4 regions of the Paenibacillus sp. FSL R5-0912 genome follow, and region 3 is predicted to be linked to each of the others. Evidence: riboswitches for the same ligand, from Rfam matches in the RefSeq annotation. Region 3 holds a riboswitch; each other region holds the start of a gene.
What was found. Region 3 has a riboswitch for cyclic di-GMP ahead of R50912_RS03240 (transglutaminase-like domain-containing protein). Riboswitches for the same ligand answer to the same signal wherever they lie in the genome.
Positions count from the first base shown of each region.

Region 1: it holds a riboswitch for cyclic di-GMP, as region 3 does, so the genes downstream of both, R50912_RS31380 (flagellar assembly protein A) here and R50912_RS03240 (transglutaminase-like domain-containing protein) in region 3, are expected to answer to the same signal.
Region 2: it holds a riboswitch for cyclic di-GMP, as region 3 does, so the genes downstream of both, R50912_RS33985 (anti-repressor SinI family protein) here and R50912_RS03240 (transglutaminase-like domain-containing protein) in region 3, are expected to answer to the same signal.
Region 4: it holds a riboswitch for cyclic di-GMP, as region 3 does, so the genes downstream of both, R50912_RS21265 (thiamine pyrophosphate-binding protein) here and R50912_RS03240 (transglutaminase-like domain-containing protein) in region 3, are expected to answer to the same signal.

Region 1 is NZ_CP009282.1:7,386,007-7,389,215, forward strand. Features, by position in the region: gene biuH (biuret amidohydrolase) at 1-636, opposite strand, end outside; cyclic di-GMP riboswitch class I at 1,154-1,247, shown strand; gene R50912_RS31380 (flagellar assembly protein A) at 1,350-2,975, shown strand; gene R50912_RS31385 (DMT family transporter) at 3,038-3,209, opposite strand, start outside.
Region 2 is NZ_CP009282.1:459,974-463,182, reverse strand. Features, by position in the region: gene R50912_RS02010 (TasA family protein) at 1-502, shown strand, start outside; gene R50912_RS02005 (helix-turn-helix domain-containing protein) at 679-1,011, shown strand; gene R50912_RS33985 (anti-repressor SinI family protein) at 1,161-1,310, opposite strand; cyclic di-GMP riboswitch class I at 1,339-1,423, opposite strand; gene R50912_RS02000 (2-oxoglutarate dehydrogenase E1 component) at 1,939-3,209, shown strand, end outside.
Region 3 is NZ_CP009282.1:739,267-742,475, forward strand. Features, by position in the region: gene R50912_RS03225 (glycosyltransferase family 2 protein) at 1-55, shown strand, start outside; gene R50912_RS03230 (GtrA family protein) at 45-449, shown strand; gene R50912_RS03235 (class D sortase) at 619-1,272, shown strand; cyclic di-GMP riboswitch class I at 1,400-1,480, shown strand; cyclic di-GMP riboswitch class I at 1,554-1,634, shown strand; gene R50912_RS03240 (transglutaminase-like domain-containing protein) at 1,667-2,458, shown strand; rRNA gene R50912_RS03245 (16S ribosomal RNA) at 2,862-3,209, shown strand, end outside.
Region 4 is NZ_CP009282.1:5,005,891-5,009,099, reverse strand. Features, by position in the region: gene R50912_RS21270 (carboxymuconolactone decarboxylase family protein) at 1-354, opposite strand, end outside; gene R50912_RS21265 (thiamine pyrophosphate-binding protein) at 406-2,049, opposite strand; cyclic di-GMP riboswitch class I at 2,168-2,264, opposite strand; gene R50912_RS21260 (methyl-accepting chemotaxis protein) at 2,768-3,209, opposite strand, start outside.

The DNA.
Region 1 (3,209 bases), 1.1 Mb from region 3:
GCCGAAGACACCGCCCTGCATTTTGACCATATTCAACGCTGCCAGGTGATTGGCATAATCCGTAGCGCCCGTGCAATCCTCCAGGATCAGACATTCATAACCGCGGTCATTGGCTTCGCGCATCGTCGTGTGTACACAGACATCCGTCGTGATTCCGGTCAGAATCAGATGGGTAATCCCTTTATTCTTCAGTATTAAATCCAGGTCCGTAGCATAAAAGCTGCCTTTACCCGGCTTGTCGATAATGTGCTCTCCCGGTATAGGTGCCAGTTCATCAATGATCTGCCAGCCGCGCTCACCCCGTACGAGAATCCGTCCCGCCGGTCCTTCCGAGCCGATCTCAGCACCGATCTGTCTGCTCCGCCACCGTTTATTCGCCGGCAGATCGGACAAATCCGGCTTATGGCCTTCCCGGGTATGGATAACGGTGAATCCGTTAATTTCCCGGATGCGTGCCAGCAGCCGCCCAATCGGCTGAATCGCTCTGGCTGTTAATGAGAGGTCGTAGCCCATTCGCTCCACGTAACCGCCTTTGCCGCAAAAATCCGTCTGCATGTCGATAATCATCAGTGCCGTCTTCGCCGGATCAAGGACGCCGTCATAGGGCCAGGTGTAAGGTGCTGCTGTAATCTGCATGGTTCATGCTCCCCTTCCAGAATTCAATGCATGTATTTAATGTTATGTTTATTAACATTAATTTCATCTTTCCTGCCGTTTGTTAGATTATATTACAACAAATTTGCAATGTCTTCGTTTTTATTACGAAATAATGCGCTAATTGTTTGTGTTATTCTACATATATAACATAAAAGTAACATGCAAACCCCGAATTAACCCCATTCATATATTAAAAAAGCCGCCCAACGCAGGCAGCTCAGCAGCAGTCCGTTCTCCAGCTCAAAGATCCGGCTGTTCTTGCAGAGCAGACTTCTCCCATAAGCTGTAAGCGCTGGGAAACCAGTTTTTCAAGCAATATAGAGCTGCACATTTCAAGATTATTAATAGATTGGCAGAATACAGTTGAAAAATAGCTCCTTAAGTACTAGAATTAAGCTTGTTTGCAGAAGTTCCTACAGCCCAGGAACCAGTTATGACCTTTTTTGTCGATTGCGGTCGATTGAAATCGCCTCATGCTGAGTGTATATCATTGATCTATTTCTAAAGGCAAACTTCCTGAAAGGGTAGGACGCAAAGCAATGGGCCTAAGAATGCAGAGAATCCGCATTTATGGTCGCCAGGCTGCCAATAGAGACCACGTAAGCCATCAGTCACCGGGAGATCCCCCAGGCTTTATGATGCTCTTTTCTGTACGAATGCCATTGATTATACGAAAAAGCGAGGTTAAGATAATGCCGCAGCAATTCATCGAACCAACCCGATATGATTTCGTGGAATCCTTGATGCTTGAACGGACCGGATTCCTGGATTCTTTCTCTGTGGAGGGCCGGACTTCCGGTGGGATGAATGGAGATAAGGATGGAATTATCCTTGTGCAGAATAATCAGATCTTCATTACTCCCCCGCTCTCTGGCGGCAAGCCCGCCCGGATCTCCGCTGTTCATCCTGTAGTGCTGAAGATCAACTGGAAGACCGTTACAGAGCCTACTGAGGTGACCTCAGCGGACCATATTACCTGGGAAATTTGCGAGAAGCCACAGTATCAGATTACAGTTTCACCTGACAAGCTCAAAGTGCATTTCACCTTATACCGTGCAGAGAAGTACGCCTGGAATCTGGTCAATTGCCCGGCTTCCTTCGAAGCCGCAGTCCGGGCCGAGCCTAACCGGGCGATGCTGCTGTCCACGCTCACCATAGAACAGATTCTCTCTTCGCTGGATAACCGCTCCATTCTGCGGAATCTGAATATCCCGGCCCTATACGCCGAACTGAACAACCCTACATATCTCCCTGTCTGTATCGCAGAAGGGAGAGCCCCGCTGCCCGGCAAGAAATCAAGGCTGCAGCTATCCCTCCCGGAGCATACGCTCACAGGTAATGGAATGCTCCGGGAGGGGCGAACTGCGGAAGGTGCAGATTCCTTAGATTATCTGCGGTTTCCGGGAGCACCCTTCGCCAGAGAGGGAGAGGTCTTCGCCCGCAAGCTGCCGCCCGAAGAGGGAATTCCCGGATTTGACGTAGAAGGAGGCATCTTGCCTCCACCTCCACCGCAGGATATTTATTTCGCAGCCGGAGACAATGCACGGCTGCTTCCAAACGGGGAGATCGCAGCTCTGCGTACGGGCAGACCCCGCATCTGCGGAGACTCCGGCAGCGTTACAACCTGCGATTTCCCGGCCCTATGCCTCATCACCAAGGAAACGGCGGCAACGGCCCGTGAGATTATGTTTGCAGGTGACATCGTTGTACCCTCAGATATTGAAGGCCCTATGTGTATTGAGGCGTTAGGGAATGTGTATGTCTACGGCAACGTCTGCCAATCTACAATTACAGCTACCGGCAGTATCTATATAAGCGGTCAAGTAACCGGCTGCAGCCTGCACACCGGACTTGCCGGGGTACACCAGCACCGCCTGCACCGCTTCTCCAGTCTGCTGCTGACTGAAGTTGGCGGACTGCGGGAAGCCGCCCGTCTGCTGGCCAAGAATGTAGAATCCCGCCAGCAATCCGTGAAATACGGTCTGGTGGTTATGCTGCTGCTGGAGGATAAGTACAGCCATATGGAACGTCTGATCAGCGATCTTAAATCCGCACTGCTGTGCATGGAAGGAGCTTCCCGGCCCGGTACGGATCAGCTCAAGCAGATGCTGGAGGTTTTTACCCATCCGGGGCAGTTCACCGAGTTTATCACTGACAGTGTTCTGAACAGCTTCTCCCGGCTGCTGCGTAGTCTGTGTGAAGACATTGAACTGCTCCAGGAGGAGCATGTCTTCATTAATATCGCCCGTTCCCATAACAGTATCCTGGAGTCCGGCGGAGAACTGATCCTGCGGGATTTGGACAGAGATCCTATCTGATCCTGCTGTGACCCCTGACAAGTACAAACGGCTGCCCCTCTTCTGAGGGAGCAGCCGTTTGTTTATTCCTTACCCAGACCGGGTACCGGGGTCTGCAGGACACTCCCGGCCTTCCGGCCCAGCCTGACATTCACCAGAATAATGCTGCTCACAATCAGCAGCATACCGATGACCAGATTCAACGTAATCTGTTCATGCAATAAGACTACACTGGAGCCGATGGAAATCAGCGGA
Region 2 (3,209 bases), 280 kb from region 3:
CTCCACAGCAACCAGCACGGCAACCTTCGCGGCAGGTACGCTGAAGCTCGGCTCTTCCTTCAATACACCTGTTGCCCTGACCAATCTGAAACCGGGTGATTACACCGTACGCACGTTCACCTTGTCCAATGACGGCACTCTGGATATCAAGCTCCTCACGTTGGCTACCAGCTACACCGTAACTGATGCGAAGGGAGATAATGCCGGCCAGGATCTTGGAGATCACTTCAAAATCAAACTTCTCGACAGTTCTTACACCAGCGGGCCGCTTACCGGCCATGTGCTGTCCGAAATCTCCTTGAAGGATCTGAAGAACACATCCAGCTATGATCTCGTAACGGCGGGTGTACTGCCGGGAGGCATCGCCGCTACCCAAACCAAAACCTTCAAGATTGCTTTCGAATTCGTTGACAATACACAGGATCAGAATATCTTCCAGGGTGACGGCTTGGCGCTGAACTGGACATTCAATGCTACGCAAGGTTTGGGAGAAGCCAAATAAGGCTATTAAACTATATACACAAAACGGCATATCCTCCCTCATCCGGGCTGGATATGCCGTTTTGTCTCTCCACTGCCGCCAGCTTCCGTCAGGAACAATGATTTTTGTCGGTTTTGCGAATTTTTGTTATACTGATAACAAAAAGTACGGAGGGCGTTGTAATCGTGTCAGATAACATGGGAAGCCGCATCCATAGGCTCCGTCTGGAGAAGGGTTATTCTTTATCCGAGCTTGCGGATAAGGCTGACGTGGCGAAATCATACTTAAGTAATGTTGAGCGGAATATCCAATCCAACCCCTCCATTCAATTTATCGAAAAAATCGCCGATGCACTTCAAGTATCCATTCACGTATTACTGTATGGCGGAGTTGCAGAAACTGCAGAACCGGTTCTTGATGGAGAATGGTTCAGGCTGGTACAGGATGCGATGGCCTCTGGTATAAGCAAACGTGAATTCAAGGAGTTTCTTGATTATCAGAAATGGCGGCTGGAGCAGAAGGATAACTGAAATACCCCCACAAAGTGAGGCAGCAGCTTCGATGATTACTCAGGTACTTTGCGGGGACCCCGAAACAACATGTAAATTCCAACAGAAGAGGGCACAGCGTGTACACCGCTGTGCCCTCTTCTGTATGTATCCGTACAATGCTGAATGCCCTACATCGCCTGGAGTGCTTTTTCACTAAAAAAACGCCGAATCTCGTCCGCCTGGATGCCAGCCTGCTTAGCAGACATTAGCAAATGCACCCATTCTAAATCCAGATCAACTGCCTGCAGTTCGTCATTCCCCTGGTTGGACTTATCCAAGAAATCTCCTCCTAGAATTTTCGCGTCCCCAGGCAGTCCGGCCATCATAGTATTTCTACTTTAGATCCGAGACTTTGTGCCCCTGTCTTTCGGCAGGTTTACCCTTTACTGGACCCTTTACATGAAAGGATCTGAAAGAATCGATGAAACCGTTCTCCGCAATAACATTATACAAGATCTTACATGAAAAGTGTGTCGTTTTCTGGGATTTTTTTATGTTAAATCGTGAGGACCCTTAGCTAAAATTGCCAATGGCTTGTATAAATAATTCCAATTCATCTTCAATCGGTCCAAATTAGTTTAAATATACTAAATAGATTTAATCCTATAACACAATATAGAAGTAATTACCCATTTCTATGATATACAACCACCTAAATCCTTAATTTTTTTATTAATTCTAAAGATATTTTGTTCCTCCGGCCTCACCCGGATAATTTATGATTGTTCTGTATGAATTCCCTGCTGAATCATACCGTTTTGCGAACGGATTGCACGAAAGTATGAATTGATTACCCTGCCGGAAAGTAGCACAATAAGATGAGAATGAAACCGCAAACATCGCAGCTCCGCTAAGCGGTGTTCCTATATACCGCATGTGGAGTTTATCCGTTAGGAGGACCTACTCATGGCCATCAAAGAGCCCTATAACGAATCTGTCTGGAGCAAGTATTACGGTCCCAATCTGGGCTACATTCAGGAGAAATACGAGCAGTTTGTCAAGGACCCTTCTTCCGTAGAGCATCATTACCGCGATCTGTTCACAGTATCCGGCCCGCCTCCCCTGGCTCCGGATGCCGTCAAGACGCCTCCACCCGCCATCTCGGGAGATACGGAGTGGCTCAAGAAAGCTGTTAAAGCTTCCAAGCTAATGGCTAACATTCGAATATACGGCCATATGGCTGCCGATATCGATCCGCTGGAGCGGAGCACCAACCCGATGGCGAAATGGCTGGAGATCGAGACCTATGAGCTGACGCGCGAAGATCTGAATGCCCTGCCGGCTTCGCTGATCTGGGAGAATGCCCCTGAGGGCGTGCATACCGCTATGGATGCCGTTCACAGAATGCGCCAGGCCTACACACAGACCATCGCCTATGAATTCGGGCATGTGCATGACGAGCGTGAGCTGCGCTGGCTCAACAGCCAGGCGGAATCCACGACGTCGCCTGCTCCACTGAACCATGCGGAACGCAAAGAGCTGCTGAAACGCCTGATTCAGGTAGAACAGTTCGAGACCTTCCTGCACAAGACCTTCGTCGGCCAGAAGCGCTTCAGCCTGGAAGGCAATGATGCGCTCGTACCTATGCTGGATGAAATTGTCCGCGCTGCCGCACATGACGGCGCTGAGCATATCCTGATGGGTATGGCCCACCGCGGAAGACTTAATGTGCTGGCCCACATTCTGGGCAAACCTTATGATATTATTTTCTCGGAATTCCATCATTCGCCGAACAAGGAGCTCTTCCCGTCCGAAGGCTCTATGGGTGTCACCTATGGCTGGAGCGGTGATGTGAAATACCATCTAGGCGCCGACCGCGCCGTCCGTGAAGGCGAAACCGTGCGTACCCGCATCACGCTTGCCAACAACCCGAGCCATCTCGAGTTCGTGAATCCGGTCGTTGAAGGCTTCACGCGTGCAGCCCAGGAGGAACGGGGGACCCCCGGCCTGCCTAAGCTGAATACGGACAAAGCCATGGCCGTGCTTATGCATGGCGATGCCGCCTTCCCTGGTGAAGGTATTGTTGCGGAAACACTTAATATCGGCAAATTGCAAGGTTATCAGAATGGCGGCACTGTGCATATTATCGTCAATAACCGGATCGGCTTCACCACCGAAAGTGAAGATTCCCGCTCCACGCATTACGCCAGTGATCTGGCGAAGGGCTATGAGATCCC
Region 3 (3,209 bases):
CTATCCGGATGCGGAAATAGAAGACACGCGGAAGGAAAGCGATTATGCCAGATAAGAGATGGAGTGCGGGGTTCATCCAGTTCCTGAAATTCAATGCGGTAGGCCTGCTGAATACATTGGTTGACTTTGCTGTATTCACACTGCTGCATTCCCTTGGGATGATCAATACCCCTGCGCAGATTATTTCCTATAGCGCCGGTACGGCCAACAGCTTCTTCTGGAACAAAAAGGTAACCTTCCGTGACAGGGACATCGGCAATAAAGAGGGCTTCGACCGGATGCAGCTGGTCAGGTTTATCGTGCTGAACCTGTTGGTGCTGGTTATATCGGTGCTGCTGATTCATATATTGACCGATTCTCTCGGTATTCAAGTGCTGATCGCCAAAGTGCTGGTCACATTTGTTACGGTAATCATTAATTTCTTCGGAAGCCGGAAGTGGGTATTCTGAAAATATATGAATTTATATGCTTGCTGCTATAAATTACCTTCTATTTCTCGCTGAAACGGTACCGTCCTTAAAAAGGACGGTAAAGTCGTTTCTACTTGTTATATAGAAGCATTGCTTCTTAATTATTCCGGAAGGGTATCATCTATTCTATATTACGGAGGCGATTGTCATGCGGAAATTATCCTATTTGATTATACTTGCCGGGGTGCTAATTATGCTCTATCCCAAAGGAAGCGAATGGTACAATGACCGTCAGCAGCAAAAGCTGCTGGAAGAGGCTGAACAGGCCTACAGTGAAATCGTTCCGTCTGCCTCAGCTCCGGCCAGTGCTGATCTAAGTAAGCCTTACGCGGAAGTAACCCAGCTGCTGGCAGATGAGTCGGCTGCGGAAGAGCCTGAACCCTCTGCAGCGCCTGAGATTGAAGTCGGAGGCAAGGTGATGGCGATTATCAAAATCGACAAAATAGATCTGAAGCTGCCTGTACTGGAAGGCGCCACCAAGGCGAATATGAAGCATGCAGCTGCGCATATGAAGGAGACGGCTCCGCTCGGCGCTACTGGCAATGCTGCGATTGCAGCGCATAGATCAAGAACTACGGGAAGGCTGTTCAATAGATTGAATGAAGTCGGAGTGGGGGACGCTATTTCCGTTACAACCGGTAAGCAGGAATACAATTATGTAGTTTATGATGTAACTATTGTGGAACCGACCGATGTATCCGTATTGAAAGGGAATGAGGATGACAAGATTCTTACACTCATTACTTGTGATCCGCTGGTGAATCCAACGCATAGACTTATCATTCACGCAAAGTTATCCTGATGTTTGTAGAATGATGACGGAAAAATTTAAAATACTTAAAATTTTTATTTGTTTTCGCAGAAATCTAGTGATTTAGGTCTTGATAATAGAAATAGATATGGTAAGATATAACTATATAAAGCTAATACACGATAAACGGCAAACCTATCGAAAGGTAGGGACGCAAAGCTAAAGGGCCTTCCCGTAAGGATGGCAGCCAGCTACCGAATGAAGAGGCTTTTTTTGTTTGTTCTTATTGTATATCTAGCATTTTATGGTAGAAGCAAGGACAGATAAAGCTTATACGATAACGGCAAACCTATCGAAAGGTAGGGACGCAAAGCTAAAGGGCCTTCCCGTAAGGATGGCAGCCAGCTACCGAAAGGGGTTTTATCCAATGAAGAAGTTCTATCTAATGTTGGTTACACTATTCGTAGTGGTTACGTCGATGCAGACAGGTACAGCTCAAGCTGCTAATGCAGATGCAGGCTGGTTGAACATAGGTCAACTGGATCAGGGTGTTATCGGAGTATCTTATAATGTTCCTAAGGATAAGAAGATTAAGCTGATGATCACCAAAGACAATAACAGCTACACTTACAACTTGTACACCTCCAAACCAACTGAAACATTCCCGCTGCAACAAGGTAACGGTTCATACAAGGTTTCCGTACTTGAGAACACTACCGGCAACAAATACAAAGTAATTTCTTCCGAGACGGTAGATCTTAGCCTGAGCAACGCCAACGCAGTATATCTGAGCTCCGTACAGAATGTTAAATGGAGTTCTTCCGATAAAGCAGTTCTGAAAGCAGCACAACTTACACAAGGTTTGACATCAGATGAAGACAAAGTGAAGGCTATCTATAATTATATCGTTGCCAATGTGAAGTATGATTATTCCCTGGCTTCCAGTGTAACTACAGATTACATCCCTAACAACGACAGTACTCTTGTTTCCAAGAAAGGAATCTGCTACGACTACGCTTCCTTATTCGCTACTATGCTTCGCAGTGAAGGTATTCCTACCAAACTGGTTATGGGTAACACAAGCTATGTGACGTCTTACCACGCTTGGAATGAAGTGTTCCTTAATGGCAAATGGGTAACTATTGATACTACAGTTGATGCTGGACTTGCCAAGAACAGCAAAACAGCAGATCTGGTTAAAGTAGCAAGTAAATATACTGCAGCTAAGTTCTACTAAGAGCAGATGCATTTATAGTTTCATTGAGGATAACCCGCTTAATTATTAAGCGGGTTATTTTTATTTAGGAAAGGGTTGCTTTTTAGTAGAGAGATAGGGTATTATAAGTAAGCGTTGTTGGAGCGGCAAACTTAATGAGAAATGACTTAAATAAGTGATTTCAAAATAAAGCTTGCATTACTCGGATGAACGTGATATATTATAAGAGTTGCTGGTGACGCGGTAGTCGTCGTTGACAACAAGCTTGATCTTTGAAAACTGAACAACGAGTGAGTGGGAGATCGCTTCGGCGAGATCCAAAAATGATGAGTTTCACAGCGTCTTGTACGCTTTAGAAACTTCATCGTGAGAATGAAAATTCTCGTCAGATGTTTCAAAATGAGCAATCGCTCTTTCTAAAACCAATTTGGAGAGTTTGATCCTGGCTCAGGACGAACGCTGGCGGCATGCCTAATACATGCAAGTCGAGCGGAGTTCATTTGAAAGCTTGCTTTCAAATGAACTTAGCGGCGGACGGGTGAGTAACACGTAGGCAACCTGCCCTCAAGACTGGGATAACTATCGGAAACGGTAGCTAATACCGGATAATTTCTTTCCTCTCCTGAAGAGAGAATGAAAGGCGGAGCAATCTGCCACTTGGGGATGGGCCTGCGGCGCATTAGCTAGTTGGTGGGGTAACGGCTCACCAAGGCGACGATGCGTAGCCGACCTGAGAGGGTGAACGGCCACACTGGGACTGAGACACGGCCCA
Region 4 (3,209 bases), 3.5 Mb from region 3:
ATCTTCCAGCGTCTGCAGCAGAACATTGAACGCCGAGATCACTCTGGGTGCGCCGATACAAGGTGTCAGATGAAGCAGGATACCTTTGATTTGATCTACGGTCATCCCCACGCGAAGCGCCATTACATAGTGAACACCCAACTGCTCAAATTGTCCCATGGTGATCAAAGAAGAGATGACAGCAATTTCTTTCCAGTCAGAGCCGATGGTGGTCCGCTGAAAAATATCACCGTATGCATTGCCCATGATATACTCGGCTAATTCGGGAAAATGCTCTTTAATAGGAGCTAGGGCTTTGGCCCCATAGTCCCCGGAAAGATTGGTGAAATGATCCAGTCCACTGTCTACGTTCATATTCACTTGTTTGCCTCCTGATAGTAAGTTAGAGAATCAGTAAATTACAGCCTAGTTGAGATCCAGTGTACGGTGGGCCGTAGGAGGCATTTCGTCACGGTCGGTCAACAGCTCAATAACGGCTACGCGGTTAAGTTCAACTGCTTGGCTGATTGCAGAGGCAAACTCCTCTTGCGTCTCTGCGCGGAAGCCGGCGGCTCCCAGGGACTCAGCAAATTTCACTGCATCCATAGGGACTTCGAAAATGGTTCCATCGATACGTCCTGTTGTTTTTTCCATACCCTTAAGTGCCATATCCAGCTGCATATTGTTCACAACGATGAAAATAACCGGGATATTCTTGCAAACCGCTGTGTTAATTTCAGTTCCGAGCATCATGAAACAGCCGTCACCGGTAATGCAGAAGACCGTCTCTTCCGGCGAAGCAGTTTTGGCACCGATGGCCATGCCGATTGAATTCCCCATGCAGGCAAAGTAGGCATCAAATACAAAGCTCCCCGGTTTCTTCACGTTGAACCATTTGACCGCATTGAAGCCGTGGCTGCCGTCATCAACAAACACACTGCTGTTGTATGGAATCAAATCGCTCATCGTGCTCATTACCGAAGCCAGCGAGAGCTTGGGCAGCACTGGCAGCTCTTCAGTATAATGATTGGAGATCTCTGTTTCACGTCTGGTTATGGTGGACGGATCAACCTTGCTGAGATACAGCTCCAGGTTGTCACGCAAATCGCCGCCGACGGAAAGAGTGCGGGAAGTCAGTATTTTACCAACAAAAGTAGGATCAACATCGAACTGGATCAGCTGATCCGGATGATTCTCCCTCTTCAGATTGCATATGGTCATATCACTCAGACGCGAACCAAGCACGATAAACAGATCACTGTTGTTCAACATCTCATCCCCGTGCGTACATCCCCCAACGCCCACAGGACCGTGATAGAGCGGATGATCCGCAGCAATGGCTCCTTTACCGCCGGGAGAGGTTACTACAGGTATGTTGAACGTCTCGGCCAATTGAACCAGTTCCTTGTGCGCACCGGAGCGGTTAACCCCTTTACCCGCAATGATCAGAGGTCTGCTGGAAGCATTGATCGCTGAAATGAACCGTTCGTAGTTGGCGTAGCTGACGAGCTTTTCCCGCTGCGGCAGGACAATCCGGCATTCTTCAAGGCGCTCGGTCTGAACATCAAACGGAATACATAAATGAACAGGTCCTTTCTTGTCACCAAGGGCGATAGACAGGGCATGATTGAAAATTGTACTGAAATGGTCGCCGCGTTCAACCAGCTTGCTGAAAAGAGTGGCTGGTCTGAACATGTCCGCCAAATCAGCGAGATAGGATGTAGAATCCTGACACTGGGGAATACCCAGCTCTTTAATGGACTGATGGCCTGTAATGAATAGTACCGGGAGATTGTTGGCTTTGGCGTGTGCTGCTGCGGTTAGCAGGTTCGTTCCGCCTGGACCGGAGGTGCCGAAGGCTACCCCGAGACTGCCTGTTTTCAGTGCATAGCCGCCTGCTGCAAAGCCGGAGCTGGACTCATGTCGGCCGGGAATAAACTCAATGCCATAGTCAACAAGCTTGAGGGCTATAGGACAAATGGACTTGCCAATAATACCAAAAGAATGTGTTACCCCAAGATCGCGTAATGCTTCCGCCATATAATCTGCAACTGTCTTCAGAACATCCACCCCACAAGTTGTTTTTTGATTGTATGCTAGCAATAGAAAACCTGTACTCGAAATAGGAGCACAGGCCTGTTGCACGAATCACCATTACTGAACCGGATTCCCGGGGGGTTCATAGTTTTTCAGCAACCTGGCTGTCATGATCTCACCGGAAAAGTGAGACTGTAGATCCATGGCTTTGCGTCATTCCCTTTCGGTGAATTTTGCCTCTTATGTTGTTATCAATACAGCGAAGGATAATTTTCCTTTACAATATATTCCTCGCTCGCCTTTTGTCAATAAGCCTTGTGCAACAAAACGCGAAATTTGGCGAATATTCAGAAGTAATAGGAGATGAAATAATAGATATTCAAACTTTTGAAAATGGATGCGTCTGGAAGGCCAAAGTCTTATAATGCAAATGCAGAAAAAGAGCAGGGGTTAATCTGCATAAGCCATAAGCCTCATAACATTATAGGAACCTCATGAAACCATGCGGATGTATTAAAATTATAGGCTGGTAGAACCCCGGAATAGGTCTTAAGAAATGGGTAATTAAAATTTGAAATTATGTTAGTTTATTAGTAATAAAGAATTAGCAGTAAAGAAGTGCAAAGGCGGTTTTTTTGCGTTATGCACTATTTTAACACTTTGTGAATATTACATCACAATCTTTTTTTTCATGCCAAAAAGAGACCTTTCCCTCAGACTGCTCTGTGGAAAAGGTCTCTTTGGGCTGCTGCTAGAATTTGAAAATATGGATTGTTTTTTGCAGCTGGAAGACAGATTGTGTCATTTTATCGGTCTCTTCCGCTACGGACTGCAGGGCATGAATTTGTTCGTTCATCGCTGCGGATACCTCCTGGGTACCTGCTGCTGTCTCCTGGGTAATGGCTGAGATATTCTCTATCGCTCCAGAGATCTTGAGCGCGCTCTCCAGCATCAGATCACTCTCTGCGGAGAAGGAGGAGATCTGCTCGGTTATGTATTGCACACTATGTACGATTTGCGCGAAAATATGTGCGGTCTCCGTAATCATCTCGTTCTGCACCTGAACAACCTCTTCATTAATAGCGATATTATCGATAGCCTGCTTGATATCGGCCTCGATGCTACGGACCAGCCCGAATACTTCCTTGGTGGAGGCGGTTGATTCTTCGGCAAGCTTGCGGACCTCCTGGGCT